4 regions of the Streptomyces sp. NPDC107550 genome follow, and region 1 is predicted to be linked to each of the others. Evidence: riboswitches for the same ligand, from Rfam matches in the RefSeq annotation. Region 1 holds a riboswitch; each other region holds the start of a gene.
The links. Region 1 has a riboswitch for cobalamin ahead of ACZ7LY_RS21345 (ABC transporter substrate-binding protein). Riboswitches for the same ligand answer to the same signal wherever they lie in the genome.
Positions count from the first base shown of each region.

Region 2: another riboswitch for cobalamin. It lies ahead of ACZ7LY_RS24220 ((2Fe-2S) ferredoxin domain-containing protein); the one in region 1 lies ahead of ACZ7LY_RS21345 (ABC transporter substrate-binding protein).
Region 3: another riboswitch for cobalamin. It lies ahead of ACZ7LY_RS26765 (cobalamin biosynthesis protein); the one in region 1 lies ahead of ACZ7LY_RS21345 (ABC transporter substrate-binding protein).
Region 4: another riboswitch for cobalamin. It lies ahead of cobN (cobaltochelatase subunit CobN); the one in region 1 lies ahead of ACZ7LY_RS21345 (ABC transporter substrate-binding protein).

Region 1 is NZ_JBVKBC010000016.1:35,437-38,915, forward strand. It holds gene ACZ7LY_RS21340 (FecCD family ABC transporter permease) at 1-764, opposite strand, end outside; gene ACZ7LY_RS21345 (ABC transporter substrate-binding protein) at 761-1,795, opposite strand; cobalamin riboswitch at 1,859-2,056, opposite strand; gene ACZ7LY_RS21350 (baeRF3 domain-containing protein) at 2,212-3,306, shown strand; gene ACZ7LY_RS21355 (glycoside hydrolase family 13 protein) at 3,391-3,479, shown strand, end outside.
Region 2 is NZ_JBVKBC010000020.1:107,802-111,280, reverse strand. It holds gene ACZ7LY_RS24235 (ATP-binding protein) at 1-341, opposite strand, end outside; gene ACZ7LY_RS24230 (NUDIX domain-containing protein) at 519-890, opposite strand; gene ACZ7LY_RS24225 ((2Fe-2S)-binding protein) at 1,079-1,876, opposite strand; gene ACZ7LY_RS24220 ((2Fe-2S) ferredoxin domain-containing protein) at 1,873-2,280, opposite strand; cobalamin riboswitch at 2,341-2,464, opposite strand; gene ACZ7LY_RS24215 (hypothetical protein) at 2,562-2,879, opposite strand; gene dhaK (dihydroxyacetone kinase subunit DhaK) at 3,164-3,479, shown strand, end outside.
Region 3 is NZ_JBVKBC010000026.1:25,309-28,787, reverse strand. It holds gene ACZ7LY_RS26775 (inorganic phosphate transporter) at 4-1,275, shown strand; gene ACZ7LY_RS26770 (hypothetical protein) at 1,292-1,513, shown strand; cobalamin riboswitch at 1,677-1,798, shown strand; gene ACZ7LY_RS26765 (cobalamin biosynthesis protein) at 1,835-2,794, shown strand; gene ACZ7LY_RS26760 (cobyric acid synthase) at 2,791-3,479, shown strand, end outside.
Region 4 is NZ_JBVKBC010000034.1:12,459-15,937, reverse strand. It holds gene ACZ7LY_RS29655 (precorrin-8X methylmutase) at 1-452, opposite strand, end outside; gene ACZ7LY_RS29650 (cobalamin biosynthesis protein CobG) at 467-1,651, opposite strand; cobalamin riboswitch at 1,738-1,865, shown strand; gene cobN (cobaltochelatase subunit CobN) at 1,898-3,479, shown strand, end outside.

The DNA.
Region 1 (3,479 bases):
GCCGTCAGCAGCGCCGTGGCGCAGAGCAGCACGAGCCGGGTACGGGCCACGGACACCCCGAGCGCGGCGGCGGCCTCCTGCCCGAACGCGAACGCGTCGAGGCTCCGCGCGCCGCCCAGGCACACCGCCACCGTCACCACGAGCGCCGCGGAGCAGAGCCCCACCTCGCTCCAGCCGACGCCGCCGAGCGAGCCCAGCAGCCAGAACAGCACGCCGCGCGTCGTCTCCGCGTCGGCCGCCGTCAGCACGACGAACGAGGTCAGCGCCGAGAACAACTGCATCGCCGCGACCCCGCACAGCACCACCCGGTCCGTCGTCCCGCCCAGCGTGTGGCTCAGCAGCAGCACCAGCGCGAAGGAGACCAGTGCCCCGGCGAACGCGCCGCTCGACACCGACAGCGCCCCGCCGCCCACCCCGAGCACGACGACGAGGACCGCGCCCGTCGAGGCCCCGGAGGAGACGCCCAGCACGTACGGATCGGCCAGCGGATTGCGCAGCAGCGCCTGCAACACCGTCCCGCACACGGCGAGGCCCGCCCCGCACACGGCGGCGAGCAGCGTGCGCGGCAGCCGCAGGTTCCACACGATGCCGTCGCGGATCGGCGACAGATCGCCGCGCCCGCCGCCCAGGTGCGCGGCGACCGTCGCCCACACGTCGGTGACCCGGATGGCGGCAGGCCCGACCGTGATGGCGAACGCGAGCGACAGGACCAGCGCGACAAGGCCCGCCGCCCAGGCGAGCGCGGCACGCGGTGCGCCGCTCACCGGGTCAGGCCGTACGTGCGCAGCGCCGCCGCGACCCGCTCGATGCCGTCCACGGTACGGATCGTCGGGTTCATCGCCTGCCCGCTGAGCAGCACGTACCGCTTCTCGCGCACGGCCTTCATGTTCTTCGTCACCGGGTCCGACTCCAGGAACCGGATCTTCTGCGCGGCCGACTCCGCCGACTGCGAGCGGCGCGTCAGGTCGCCGATGACGAGGAGGTCAGGGTCGCGGTCGGCGACGGTCTCCCAGTTGATCTGCGGCCACTCCTCGCGCGTGTCGTCGAACACGTTGCGCAGGCCCAGTTCCCTGGTGATCGCGCCGGGCGCCCCGCAACAGCCCGCCATGTAGGGCGAGTCGGAGTTGGCGAACCAGTACAGGACGTCCACGCCGTGCGCGTCGATGCCCGAAGTCGCCTTGCGCACGCGGTACTTGAGCTGCTTCACGAGCCGGTCGCCGCGCTCGGTCACGTCGAAGATCCGGGCGAGGTCGCGGATCTCCCCGTACACCGTCTCCAGCGTCAGCGGCCGGGAGCGTACGCCGTCGCCGTCACCGCTGTTGTCCTTGCCCGCGCAGTCGCCGGGGGAGAGGTAGGTGGGCACCCCGAGCTTCCCGAACTCCTCGCGCGGCGCCACCCCGCCCTTGCCGAGCGTGTACGAGAAGGAGGCCGCGGCGAAGTCGGGCTCGGTGGAGAGCACCTTCTCGAAGGACGGATAGCGCGAGGCGAGCCGCGGCACCTCGGCGTTCGCCGCCCGCAGGTTCTTCAGCACGGGATCGGTCCAGGTGCCCGTGCCCACCATCCGGTCCTGGAGCCCCAGCGACAGCATGATCTCCGCGGAGCCCTGGTCCAGGGCCACCGCGCGGCGCGGCGGGCTCCCCACGTGCACGGTCGTACCGCAGTTGTCGAGGGTGACCCCGCCCCGGCCGGCGGCGGGCGGGCCCGCGCCCCCCGGGTCTTCGCCCGCGCACGCGGTGAGCAGCAGCGCCCCCACGGTCAGCGCGACGGCACAGCGGAACGGGCGTGCGAACGGCACGGAAAGTCCTCAGCATCCAGGGCTCATACGCGGAGCCGGCCTATGGTCGACCGCCCGGGGCACGGGCCCCGGCGGCTGCCAGCAGGTCTTCGGACTCGGGGTCACCCGCGCGAAGCGCCTTCCCGGGCCTGCGCGGCCCAGTGGCGTGTGCTCCGCCCGTCTCCCTCACCGCTGCGCGTCAGTTCCGGACTTCCACCGGATTCCCTGACCCGTACACGCTCGTAAGCGCACAAAGGTACGACTGGCGCTCGGAAGCTATCACAGAGAAGGGAAGCCCTGGTCACCGAGGGTGCGGGGCCGCCCGGGACCGCCCGGCCCGCCGTGCACCACATGCGGAATATGCCCCGGTATGGGCAGCATGGACGAGTCGTGTGCCGCGAGCCCCGGCCGCCCCACCCCAGCAGAAGGGCACAGGAATGCGTTCCACGCCGACCCCCGCGATCCTCCAGGAACTCCGCCGGACGCGGACCTACCCCGTGGTCTCCCTGACGATGCCGACCCACCGCGGCAAGCCGGACAACGCCCAGGACCCCGTGCGCCTGCGCAACCTGCTCGGCGAGGCCGCCCGCAGGCTCGACGCCGACCCCGGCGTCACCCGGGAACTGCGCGACGACGTGGTCGCCGAGCTGGACGCCGCCGTACGCGAGCTGGACCTCTCGCACGCCCGCGACGGACTGCTCGTCTTCGCCGCCCCCGGCGAGCACGAGACCTGGGTCGTGGACCGCCAGATGCCCGAGCGGGTCGTCGTCGCCGACACCTACCTCACCCGCAACCTCGTCGCCGCCGACGCCGCGCAGCGCCCCTACTGGGTGCTCGCCGTCGCCGCCGACCGGGTCAGCCTGTGGGACGGCCGCGGCGCCCGCGTCACCGAGGACGACGAGCAGGGTTTCCCGCTGACCCGCAGCCTCGAGGACCTGGACGTGGAGCGCAAGGAACGCATCGGGGACGTGCCGAGCACCTACCAGGACGAGGCGACCCGCCAGTTCTTCCGCGACGCCGACGCGGCCCTCGCCGACGTCCTCGCCGAGCGCCCCCGCCCGCTCTACGTCACCGGCGAGCCCGCCGCGCTGTCGCTGCTCACCGAGGTCGGCCGCGCCGCGCACGGCGCCACCCACGTCCCCTTCGGCGGTCTCGCGCACGGCACGCCCGAAGCGGTCGCCAAGGCCGTCGCACCGGCCCGCGCCGACGACGCCGCCCGCACCGTCGCCGACGCGCTCGCCGCGCTCGACCGGGCCCGCGGCAACAACACGTACGCGGCGGGCGTCGACGAGGTGTGGCAGAAGGCGTCCGACGGGCGCATCCACCAGCTCGTCGTCGAGGAGAACTACCGCGTCACCGTGCGCGCCGGCGACGGCCATCTGGAGCCGGCCGCCGACGACGACATCGACGCCGTGCACGACATCGTCGACGAGATCGTGGAGTCCGCCCTCGAAGCGGGCTCCGACGTGGTGTTCGTCCCCGACGGCACCCTGGAGGACGCCGGACACGTCGCGGCCGTGCTGCGCTTTTGAACTCCCGGCCGTCGCTGACGGGTTGAGCGGCCCGGTTCGTCTACCTTGTCCAGAGAAATCAGGACGCCGCTCACCAAGGACGCCATGACCCAGCAGCACTCCGCCGAGTTCCCCGCACCGCCCGCCCCGACCCGCGAGGCCACCGACTGGTGGCGGGACGCGGTGATCTACCA
Region 2 (3,479 bases), on a different contig from region 1:
ACGGAGACCGTGCGGCACAGGCGGTGCACCACGGGCCAGCCGTAGCCGCCCTCGGCGGTGTCCTCGCCGCGCGGGCGTTCGGCGGGCGCGCGGTCGCCCCGGTCGTCGCCGACCGTGATGTCGAGGTGGCGGCCGTCCTGGCTCAGCGCGAGTCCGAGGTAGGTGCAACCGCCCGCGTGGCGTTCGGCGTTGGTGACCAGTTCGGAGACCACGAGCAGGGCGTCGTACACCCCCTGGTCACCGAGGTCGTGTCCGGCGTTCTCCAGCAGGTGGGCGGTGCGGGTGCGTGCGGTGGCGGCGGTGACGGTGCTGCCGTTGCCCGTCGTCCAGGAGATGCCCATGGGGTCGCTCCTCTCGTCGGGTCGGGCGCTCGGGCCGGTTTCTCCGGCCCGGCTTCCATGGTGGCGCGCGCGGCGGCCCCGTTCCCAGGGTCGGTGCGCCCCCTTGTCCATGGCCGACGGGCTCCACATGTGCGGGCCGATCGGCCTGTCCTTCGGGTGCCCAAGGTCGGGCGGTCCTCACACGGGAGTGTGGCCGCGCAAGTAGTCGCGTACGGTTTCGGACAGTTCGGCGCCGCCTGCCTCGTCGGGCGCGGCCCAGCGGAGCTGATCAGGCGTCAGGGAGGCTCCCTCGGAAGGGGATTCACTCAGAAGCTGGCATATGACGGCCTGGGTGCCGTCACCGGCCGGGTCGAGCGCCTGGGTGCCGTCGGCGAGGTAGCCGCTCAGCTCGTAGACGACGCGGGCGGCGGCCGCCTGGGCGCTCTCGCCCGGCTCGGCGGTGCCCGAGGGCAGGGCCCAGCCGTGCGCGTCGTGCGTGGCGAGCAGGACCCGCCCGTCGTAGACCACGACCGCCTGGACCGTGGCGCCCGCTCCCTGTGGTGTCGTCATGCCCGCCTCCCCTTGCGCGCGGCGGTCGGCCGCGGCGTCCCGTGCGTCTCCCCGGGCCGTCGCGGCCGGGGGTGCGCGCCCTCGGCCGCTGCGACGAACGGTCCCGTGGGGGCGCGCCGGGTCCCTACCCCGTCAGACGCGGGGCATCCGTGCCGGGCGCGGGGCGTTCGAAGCAGAATGCCCCTGGGTCAGCGCCCCGCGAAGCAGCAGTCGCCGCAGAGGCCGCCGCCGGGGGCGCGGTAGTACAGGCAGCAGCTCCGGCGCCGGAAGGCGAGGCCGGGGCCGTACGTGTGCCCGGTTCCGGCGAGCCGTCCGGTGGTCAGGAGCCGGTCGGCGAGGCCGGTCAGCTCGGGGCGCAGGCCGGGGTGGGCGCGCAGCAGGACGCCCAGGGTGCCGAAGAGCGCGGAGGCGAGGTTGCCGTCGAGCAGACGCGGGGCGACCTTCACGTCGAGGGCGCTCTCCACCGCGTCGAGGGGGCCGGTGACCTGCGCGTACAGGGCGGCGGCGAGGTCGGGCACGGCGTCGGCGCGCAGTCCCTCGGCGCGCGGCAGGCTCAGGGAGGTGCTGTCGGGCCCGGCCCAGCGGACAGCGCGGAGGTCGGGCAGGACGCCGTGCAGGAGGGCGCAGGCGAGGAGCGGCGACCACAGGCGGGCGGCGAGTCCGAGGTGGGCGATCGACACGCCGATACGGGCCTGCGGCGTGGAGTACCGGAGGTTGACGGCGTGCGCCCGCGCGGGGAAACCGGCGGCCAGTGGCTCGGCGGGGGTGGGCTGGTCGCCGGGGTCTGCGGGGGCGGGCGTCGGATCGCCGGGGACGGGCGCCGGATCGCCGACGGTGGGCGGTGTCGCGGGGCGCCGTGCTTCGACGGGCAGGGCGAAGAACCCGCCGAGCGCGGCGACTTCGCGGAGGGCCCTTTCGACTTCCTCGGCGGGCGCGGCTTCCTCGGCGGGCGCGGCTTTCTCGGCGGGCGCGGCGCCGGTGTTCATGACGCCGTCGCCTGGCGGACGCGGCGGGGCGGCTGGAACACGTACAGGTCGAGGGTGCCGGGCATCGGCGCGATGCCGGGGCCTCCGGCGCGTACCCAGGCGGTGATGTCCTCGGTGGCGTCGGCGTCGTTGACGAGGCCGAGCCAGACGGGGCGGCCGCCCGCGGCGCGACCGGCGGCGGAGGGCTGGACGACGATGACGTTCGCCTGGTCGCACACGTCGAGGCACTCGGAGATCCGCACCGGGACGCTCTCGCGCAGGCGGGCCGTCTGCGCCCGGTGGTCGCCGGGGACCTTGACGCTGCCGCAGCAGCAGTCCCGGCAGACGACGACCCCGCTGGGCCGGTCGGCGCGCGCCTCGTCCGTGCCCGTGCCCGCGCGGACGGTCCGCTTCTTCTTCGCCATACGGCGCCTTCCCCTCACCGGGGAGATCCGCCCCGGAATCCGTCGAGGGGGCGGCGGCGTGAGTCTCCTGGCTCTCGGGTCACCGCGGGTCCCGGCCTTCCCGCCCCCTAAGGGACAGTGGCCTGTCGGAACCGGCTCGCCGATCACAGTGGCGGGACCGCGCCGGATTCACACCGGCTTCCTCTTCCCGCCGTCGCCCAATAACGCGCGCCATCCTCTCATGGCGCCTGCCCGCCGCCCCGGGCCGGTCGACCGGTGCGCCCCGGCTCCGGCGGCGGGTGTCAGCTCCTCCTCCCGGCCCGCTGGCTCAGCATGATGACGATGATGCCGACCAGCATCAGCGCGCTCCCGCCGACCGCCACGCCGCTGCGGACCTGCTCGGAGAGGCCGTCCGTGCTCTCGGGCAGGGGGAGGACCAGGAGGGCCATCTGCCAGCACAGCGCGGCGGCGATGACCAACTGGCCCCACCCGTAGAGGCGTGGCCGCAGGACGCGTCCGCGGTTGAACGGCATGACCCACCCCCGCCTGATCGCGGCCACGCCGCAGACGGCGATGAGCAGGGCCAGCACCGTGCCCGGGACCGCGACGAACAGCCTCATGGAACCCCCCTTGGACGTCCGGCGCCTGCCGGACCGGATGGATCATGCCACCCGTTCGGCGGTGACGGCGAGGCCCTGCGTCCAGCGCCACTGTTTCCGCTGTCCCCCTGTTCCCCCTGTTCCCGCGACGCGCGTGCGGGCAGCGGAGGCGTGGCACGTGACGGCGGCCCTGGCAAGGTCGATACTGCCGAGAGCACTCCAGCAGCCGTCCGCCCGAGGCACCGGCCCTGAACTGCACGGACTCAGGGCGGGCGCCCCTCTGCCAGCCTCACCCGGAGGTACGCGTGAAAATGCTGATCAATGTCGCCGAGACCGTCGTCGCCGATGCTCTGCGGGGGATGGCCGCCGCGCATCCCGAGTTGACCGTGGACGTCGAGAACCGCGTCATCCTGCGCCGGGACGCGCCGGTCGCGGGGAAGGTGGCCCTGGTGTCCGGCGGCGGTTCGGGGCACGAGCCGCTGCACGGCGGGTTCGTCGGGCCCGGGATGCTCGCCGCGGCCTGCCCGGGCGAGGTGTTCACCTCCCCGGTGCCCGACCAGATGGTGCGGGCCGCCGCGGCCGTGGACAGCGGGGCGGGCGTCCTGTTCATCGTGAAGAACT
Region 3 (3,479 bases), on a different contig from region 1:
TAAATGGAACACATCACGCTGCTCCTTGCGATCGTGATCGTTACCGCGCTGGTCTTTGATTTCACCAACGGTTTCCACGACACCGCCAACGCGATGGCGACGACCATCTCGACTGGCGCTCTCAAGCCGAAGACGGCGGTGGCCATGTCCGCCGTGCTGAACCTCCTCGGGGCCTTCCTCTCCGTCGAGGTGGCGAAGACCATCTCCGGCGGCATCATCAACGAGGACGGGCTCAAGACCGAGGTCATCTTCGCGGCGCTCGTCGGCGCCATCCTCTGGAACCTGCTGACCTGGCTCGTGGGCCTGCCGTCCAGTTCCTCGCACGCCCTGTTCGGCGGCCTCATCGGCGCCGCGGTCATGTCGATGGGCTGGTCCTCGGTCAACGGCGGCACGGTCGTCACCAAGGTCCTCCTCCCCGCGGTCGCCGCGCCGATCGTCGCCGGCCTCGCCGCGATGCTCGCCACGCGCCTGACCTACCGGATCAGCAAGAAGACCGACCAGAAGGCCACGGCCAAGGGCTACCGCGCCGGGCAGATCGCCTCGGCCGGCCTCGTCTCCCTCGCGCACGGCACCAACGACGCGCAGAAGACGATGGGCATCATCACGCTCGCCCTGATCACCGGCGGCGTCCTCGCCCCCGACGCCGACCCGCCGCTGTGGGTCATCGTCTCGGCGGGCCTCGCCATCGCGCTCGGCACGTACCTGGGCGGCTGGCGGATCATCCGCACCATGGGCAAGGGCCTCACCGACCTCGCCCCGCAGCAGGGCTTCGCCGCGCAGACCAGTGCCGCGACGGCGATCCTCGCCTCCTCGCACATCGGCTTCTCGCTCTCCACGACGCAGGTCTGCTCCGGCGCCGTGATGGGCTCGGGCCTCGGCCGCAAGGGCGGTGTCGTCCGCTGGTCGACCGCCACCCGGATGTTCGTCGCGTGGGGCCTGACCCTGCCGGCGGCCGGTCTGGTCGGCGCGGGCGCCGAGTTCCTCACCAAGCAGGGCCCGTGGGGCATCGGCCTGACCGCCGCGCTGCTCGTGGCCGGCTCCGGGATCATCTGGAAGCTCTCGCGCCGCGACTCCATCGACCACACCAACGTCACCGACGACACGATCGGCGCGGACACCCCGGCGGCCGAGCCCGCGGGCGTCGTGACCACGGCCATCGCCGCCGTCACTCCCCCGCCGGCCGGCGCGCTCCTCGCCGAGGACCTGCCCGCCGCGGCAGCCGCCGCCCCGGCGGCCGTCGCCGACCCGCCGCGCCCCGCCGGCGCCACGCTGTAAGGAAGCAGGACCAGCTATGAAGATCGACTGGGCGGCCCTCGGCTCCGTCTTCGGCGTCAGCCTCGTGGTCACGGTGGCCCTGGTGGGCCTGTTCACGCTCGGCATCGTCGGGCTCTCCAAGCGGGAGAGCGCGGCGCGCGAGGGGGGCTCGGCCGCGGCCGTCGCCTCCGGCGCGTACCTCTGTTTCGCGCTGTGCGCGGCCGCCGTCGGCTACGGGATCTTCCTCATCGTGGCCTGACCGGCATCCGGCTCGGAAAGGGGCGGGGTACGGGACGCGCATGTCCCGTACCCCGCCCCTCGCCGTGTCCGCCACCGCCGTACGGGCGTCGCGGCGCCGTCCCCGTATGACGAAGGTCCCACTGGTCAACCGCGAGTTGACTGCCCTTCGCGGGGCGTGATGGACTTCCCCCGCCATTGACGGCAGCAGTAGAGGAAGCCGGTGCGAATCCGGCGCGGTCCCGCCACTGTCAGCCCCCTTCGCCGGGGGTGAGCCAGGAACTCTCGCCGCCGTTCTCGTCGAACCAGGGCGTGGACACCCTGAGTGAGGACAACTACCGCCATGTTCGCCCCGCGCGGCGTCCGGCGGGCCGAGCGCGCGTACGCGTACGGCACCGCCGCCGGCCTTCTCGTCGACTTCCTCCTGGGCGATCCGCGCCGGGCGCATCCCGTCGCCGCGTTCGGCCGGGCCGCGTCCGCCGCCGAGCGCCTGCTGTGGCGCGACGACCGCGGCCGGGGCGCCCTGCACACCGCGCTCTGCGTGGGCACCGCCGCGACCGCGGGCAGCCTCGCCGCCCGCGCCCTGCGCCGCTCCCCCGCCGCCACCGCCGCGCTGACCGCCGCCGCCACCTGGGCCGTCCTCGGCGGCACCTCGCTGGGCCGGGAGGCGCGGGCCGTGGGCTCCGCCCTGGAGGCCGGGGACGTGGAACTCGCGCGGGAGCTGCTGCCCCGGCTGTGCGGGCGCGATCCCGAGCACCTGGACGCGGACGGCATCGCGCGCGGAGTCGTGGAGTCCGTCGCCGAGAACACCTCCGACGCCGTGGTCGGCGCGCTGGTGTGGGGCGCGGTCGGCGGGGTGCCGGGGCTGCTCGCGTTCCGCGCGGTGAACACCCTGGACGCGATGGTGGGGCACAAGTCGCCCCGGTACCGCAGGTTCGGCTGGGCCGCCGCCCGTCTCGACGACGTCGCCGGCTGGCCCGGCGCCCGCCTGACGGGGGTGCTCGCGGTCCTGGCCGGCGGGCGGCCCACGGCGGCGCTGGGGGCCTGGCGCGCCGACGCGAAGCGGCATCCGAGCCCGAACGCCGGGGTCGTGGAGGCCGCGTTCGCGGGCGCGCTCGGGGTCCGGCTCGGCGGCACCCTCGCGTACGGCGGGCGGGTCGAGCACCGGCCCGTGCTCAACGCGCCGGGCCGCGCGGTCCGGGTGGGCGATGTGGAACGGGCGGTGCGGCTCTCGCGCCGCGTGTCGGTACTGGCACTGGGAGTGTGTGTGGGCGTGCGGATGCTGTGGGCGGGCCGGCGATGAGCGGCAAGCGCGGGGGCGGCCTGCTGGTCGCCGGGACGACGTCGGACGCGGGCAAGAGCGTGGTGACGGCCGGGATCTGCCGCTGGCTGGCGCGCCAGGGCGTGAAAGTGGCGCCGTTCAAGGGGCAGAACATGTCCCTGAACTCGTTCGTGACGCGAGAGGGCGCCGAGATCGGGCGGGCGCAGGCCATGCAGGCGCAGGCCGCGCGCGTCGAGCCGAGCGCGCTGATGAACCCCGTGCTGCTCAAGCCGGGCAGCGACCGCAGCAGCCAGGTCGTCCTGCTGGGCAAGCCGGTCGGTGAGCTGAGCGCCCGCGGCTTCTTCGGCGGGCCCGAAGGACCGGGGGCCGGGGCCGGGCTGCGCGGCGGGCGGCAGGAAGCGCTGCTCGACACGGTCGTGGGATGCCTGGAGGAGCTGCGGGGCAGTCATGACGCCGTGATCTGCGAGGGCGCCGGCTCCCCGGCCGAGATCAACCTGCGCCGCACCGACATCGTGAACATGGGCGTCGCGCGAGCCGCCCGGCTGCCGGTCCTGGTCGTCGGGGACATCGACCGGGGCGGTGTCTTCGCGTCGTTCTTCGGTACGACGGCGCTGCTCGCCCGCGCGGACCAGGAGCTGGTCGCCGGGTATCTGGTCAACAAGTTCCGCGGTGACGTGAGCCTGCTCGAACCGGGCCTCGACATGCT
Region 4 (3,479 bases), on a different contig from region 1:
GCGGCGATCATCTCCAGGAGGTGGAACAGCGCGGTCGGCGCGTTCCCGATGGCGACGACGGCGCCGTCGAGACGGTCCCGCCACAGTTCGAGGGCCGCGGCGCTCCGTGTCGTACCCAACTCCTGGGCAAGTTGGGGTACTCGGGGGTCGCGCAGGGTGCACACCACGTCGTTGTCGGCGGGCAGGCGCGCACGCGTGACCCCGCTGGCGACCATGTGCGCGTCGCACAGGATGGGCGCTCCGGCGCGCAACGCGGCGCGCGCCGCCGACACGACCCCGGCCGAGTAGCCGATGTCCTGGACGAGGTCCACCTGCCCGCAGGCGTGGATCATGCGGACCGCGACCTGCGCCACGTCCGGCGGCAGCGCGGCGAGCGGGGCCGCGGCCTCGGCGCGGATGGTGGCAAAGGACTCGCGGTAGATCGCCGCGCCGTCCTTCTCGTAGTCATACACGGGTTTCGGCTCTTTCACCTGGGTGCGGGCTCGGGCAGGCGGGTGTCGTACGTGCCGTCGGGGCGCGCCACGACATCGACGTACGGGACGGTCGGGCGGCCGCAGCGGCGCTCGCAGCCGGACCAGTACGTGGGCAGGACGGGGTGCCGGGAGACGGCGTCGGCGCGGATGTCGGCGTGCGCCTTGGCGCAGCCGGGCCGTCCGATGCAGGCGCCGGTGCGGGCGGCGGGGGAGTCCGGGTCGGTCAAGAGGCCGGTGGCGGTGAGGAGTTGGGCGTGGCCGGCGTCCGCGCCGGGGACGACGACCGTACGGGCCGGGGTCAACCGCAGTTCTCCGGCGGGGAGTCGGCCCGCCAGGTCCGTCAGCGCCCGCCACTGCTCCGGCGTCGCGGAGCCCAGCGGGAGGACCGCTTCCAGGGGCGCGGGGCCGGTCGGCGGCGCGGGCTCGCCGTGCTCGCAGCCGGGGTGCGCGGCGAACGGAACACCGGTCAGCGCCCGCGCCAGACGCGCCGTCAGTTCGCTTGCGGGCGTGGGCAGTTCGGACGTACGCCAGACCCGGGCGGGCGCCGCCTCGCGGGCCGCCGCGACGAAGACCTCCGCCGCCCGCACCGCCGCCCGCGCCGCGTCCTCGTACGGTACGTGGAAGCCCGTGCCGTCCGCCCCGAGCCGCACGCAGCCGCCGCCGTCCGGCAGGCCCCGCACCAGCACGTCCGGGCCGAGCGCCGGTATGTCCCCGCGCCCGTCGTCCAGGCCGAACAGGAACCGCCCCGACAGCCCCGGCGTCACCCCGCTCGCGCACACCTCGGCGTCCAGCGCCCGCAGCCACCCCCGTACGTCCACGAAGCCGCCGCCGTCGAGACCCGAACGCGGCGACGCCACCACGTTGCGCACCCGCTCGTGCGCCGCCGACGGCAGCAGCCCGGCGTCCGCGAGCCGCGCCGCGAGTTCCCCGCCGCATCCCTCACGCAAGCCTCTGAGCTGCACGTTCCCCCGGGACGTCAGATGCAGGGCGCCGTCACCGAGCGCGCCGGACGCCTCCGCGAGCGCCCTTGCCGCCGTCGCGGGGAGCACCCCGCCGGGCAGCCGCACCCGCGCCAGGAACCCGTCGTCCGCCGCGTGCAGCCGCAGCGCGCCGGGACACGCGTCGCCCCGGGACGTACCGGACGAACCGGGATCAGAGGGTATGAGGGAGTCGGACATGCCGGGGAGCATACCTACCGCACGGACCGCCCACCTGTGACCGGCGTCCCGTACCGGCCCCCGCCCCCGACCCGTACGATGCAGGCAACAACATCGCCAGCGACGGCGACAGGGGAGGAAGCCCGGTGCGAATCCGGCGCGGTCCCGCCACTGTGAGCCCCCGTTCTTGAGACGGGGGTGAGCCAGGAACTCCCGCCGTCACGCACTACCCGGGGCGCGGACACCCCGAGGAAGGCCAGACGCCGCATGCCCCAGCAGCTCCTGCTCCTGTCGACGTCCGACACCGATCTGCTCAGCGCCCGCGCGGCGAACGCCCGGGACGGCGCCCCCCTCGCGTACCGCTTCGCCAACCCCTCCCGGCTCCCGCTCGACGACCTCGACGCCCTCCTCGACGGCGCCGCACTCGTCGTCGTCCGCCTCCTCGGCGGCGTCCGCGCCTGGCAGGACGGCATCGACCGGCTCACCGCCGCCGGTGTCCCGCTCGTCGTCCTCAGCGGCGAACAGGCGCCCGACGCCCAGCTCATGGCCGCCTCCACCGTGCCCGTCGGCATCGCCGCCGAAGCGCACAAGTACCTCGCGCACGGCGGCCCCGCCAACCTGGAGCACCTGGCCCGCTTCCTGTCCGACACGGTCCTGCTCACCGGCCACGGCTTCGACGCGCCCGCCCCCGCCCCCACCTGGGGCCCGCTGGAGCGCACCCCCGCCGGCGGGGAAGGACCGGCCGTCGCCGTGCTCTACTACCGCGCCCACCACATGAGCGGCAACACCGCCTTCGTACACGCCCTGTGTGACGCGATCGAGCAGGCCGGAGCCCGCCCGCTCCCGCTGTACGTGGCTTCTCTGCGCGCCCCCGAACCCGAACTCATCGACGCGCTGCGCCCCGCCGACGCCATCGTCACCACCGTCCTCGCCGCCGGCGGCACCCGCCCCGCCGAGGCGAGCGCGGGCGGCGACGACGAGTCCTGGGACGCGGGCGCCCTCGCCGCGCTCGACGTACCGATCCTCCAGGCCCTGTGCCTGACCTCCTCGCGCGCCGACTGGGAGGCCAACGACGAGGGCGTCTCCCCGCTCGACGCGGCCAGCCAGGTCGCCGTGCCCGAGTTCGACGGCCGGCTCATCACCGTCCCGTTCTCCTTCAAGGAGATCGACGCCGACGGCCTCCCCGCGTACGTCGCCGACCCCGAGCGCGCCTCCCGCGTCGCCGGCATCGCCGTACGCCACGCCCGCCTGCGGCACATCCCCGCCGCCGACAAGAAGCTCGCGCTCGTCCTGTCCGCGTACCCCACCAAGCACTCCCGCATCGGCAACGCCGTGGGCCTCGACACCCCCGCCTCCGCCGTCGCCCTGCTGCGCCGGCTCGTCGCGGAGGGGTACGACTTCGGCGACCCCGCCGACATCCCCGGCCTCACCTCGGGCGACGGCGACGAACTGATCCGCGCGCTCATCGACGCGGGCGGCCACGACCAGGACTGGCTCACCGAGGAACAGCTCGCCAAGAACCCGGTCCGCATCCCCGCCGCCGACTACAAGCGCTGGTACGCGACGCTCCCCGCCGAGCTGCGCGAGTCCGTCGAGCGGCACTGGGGGCCGCCGCCCGGCGAGATGTTCCTCGACCGCTCCCGCGACCCCGAGGGCGACATCGTGCTCGCCGCCCTGCGCCGCGGCAACCTGCTGATCCTCATCCAGCCGCCGCGCGGCTTCGGCGAGAACCCCATCGCCATCTACCACGACCCCGATCTGCCGCCCTCCCACCACTACCTCGCCGCCTACCGCTGGATCGCCGCGCCCACCGCCGACGGCGGGTTCGGCGCCGACGCGATGATCCACC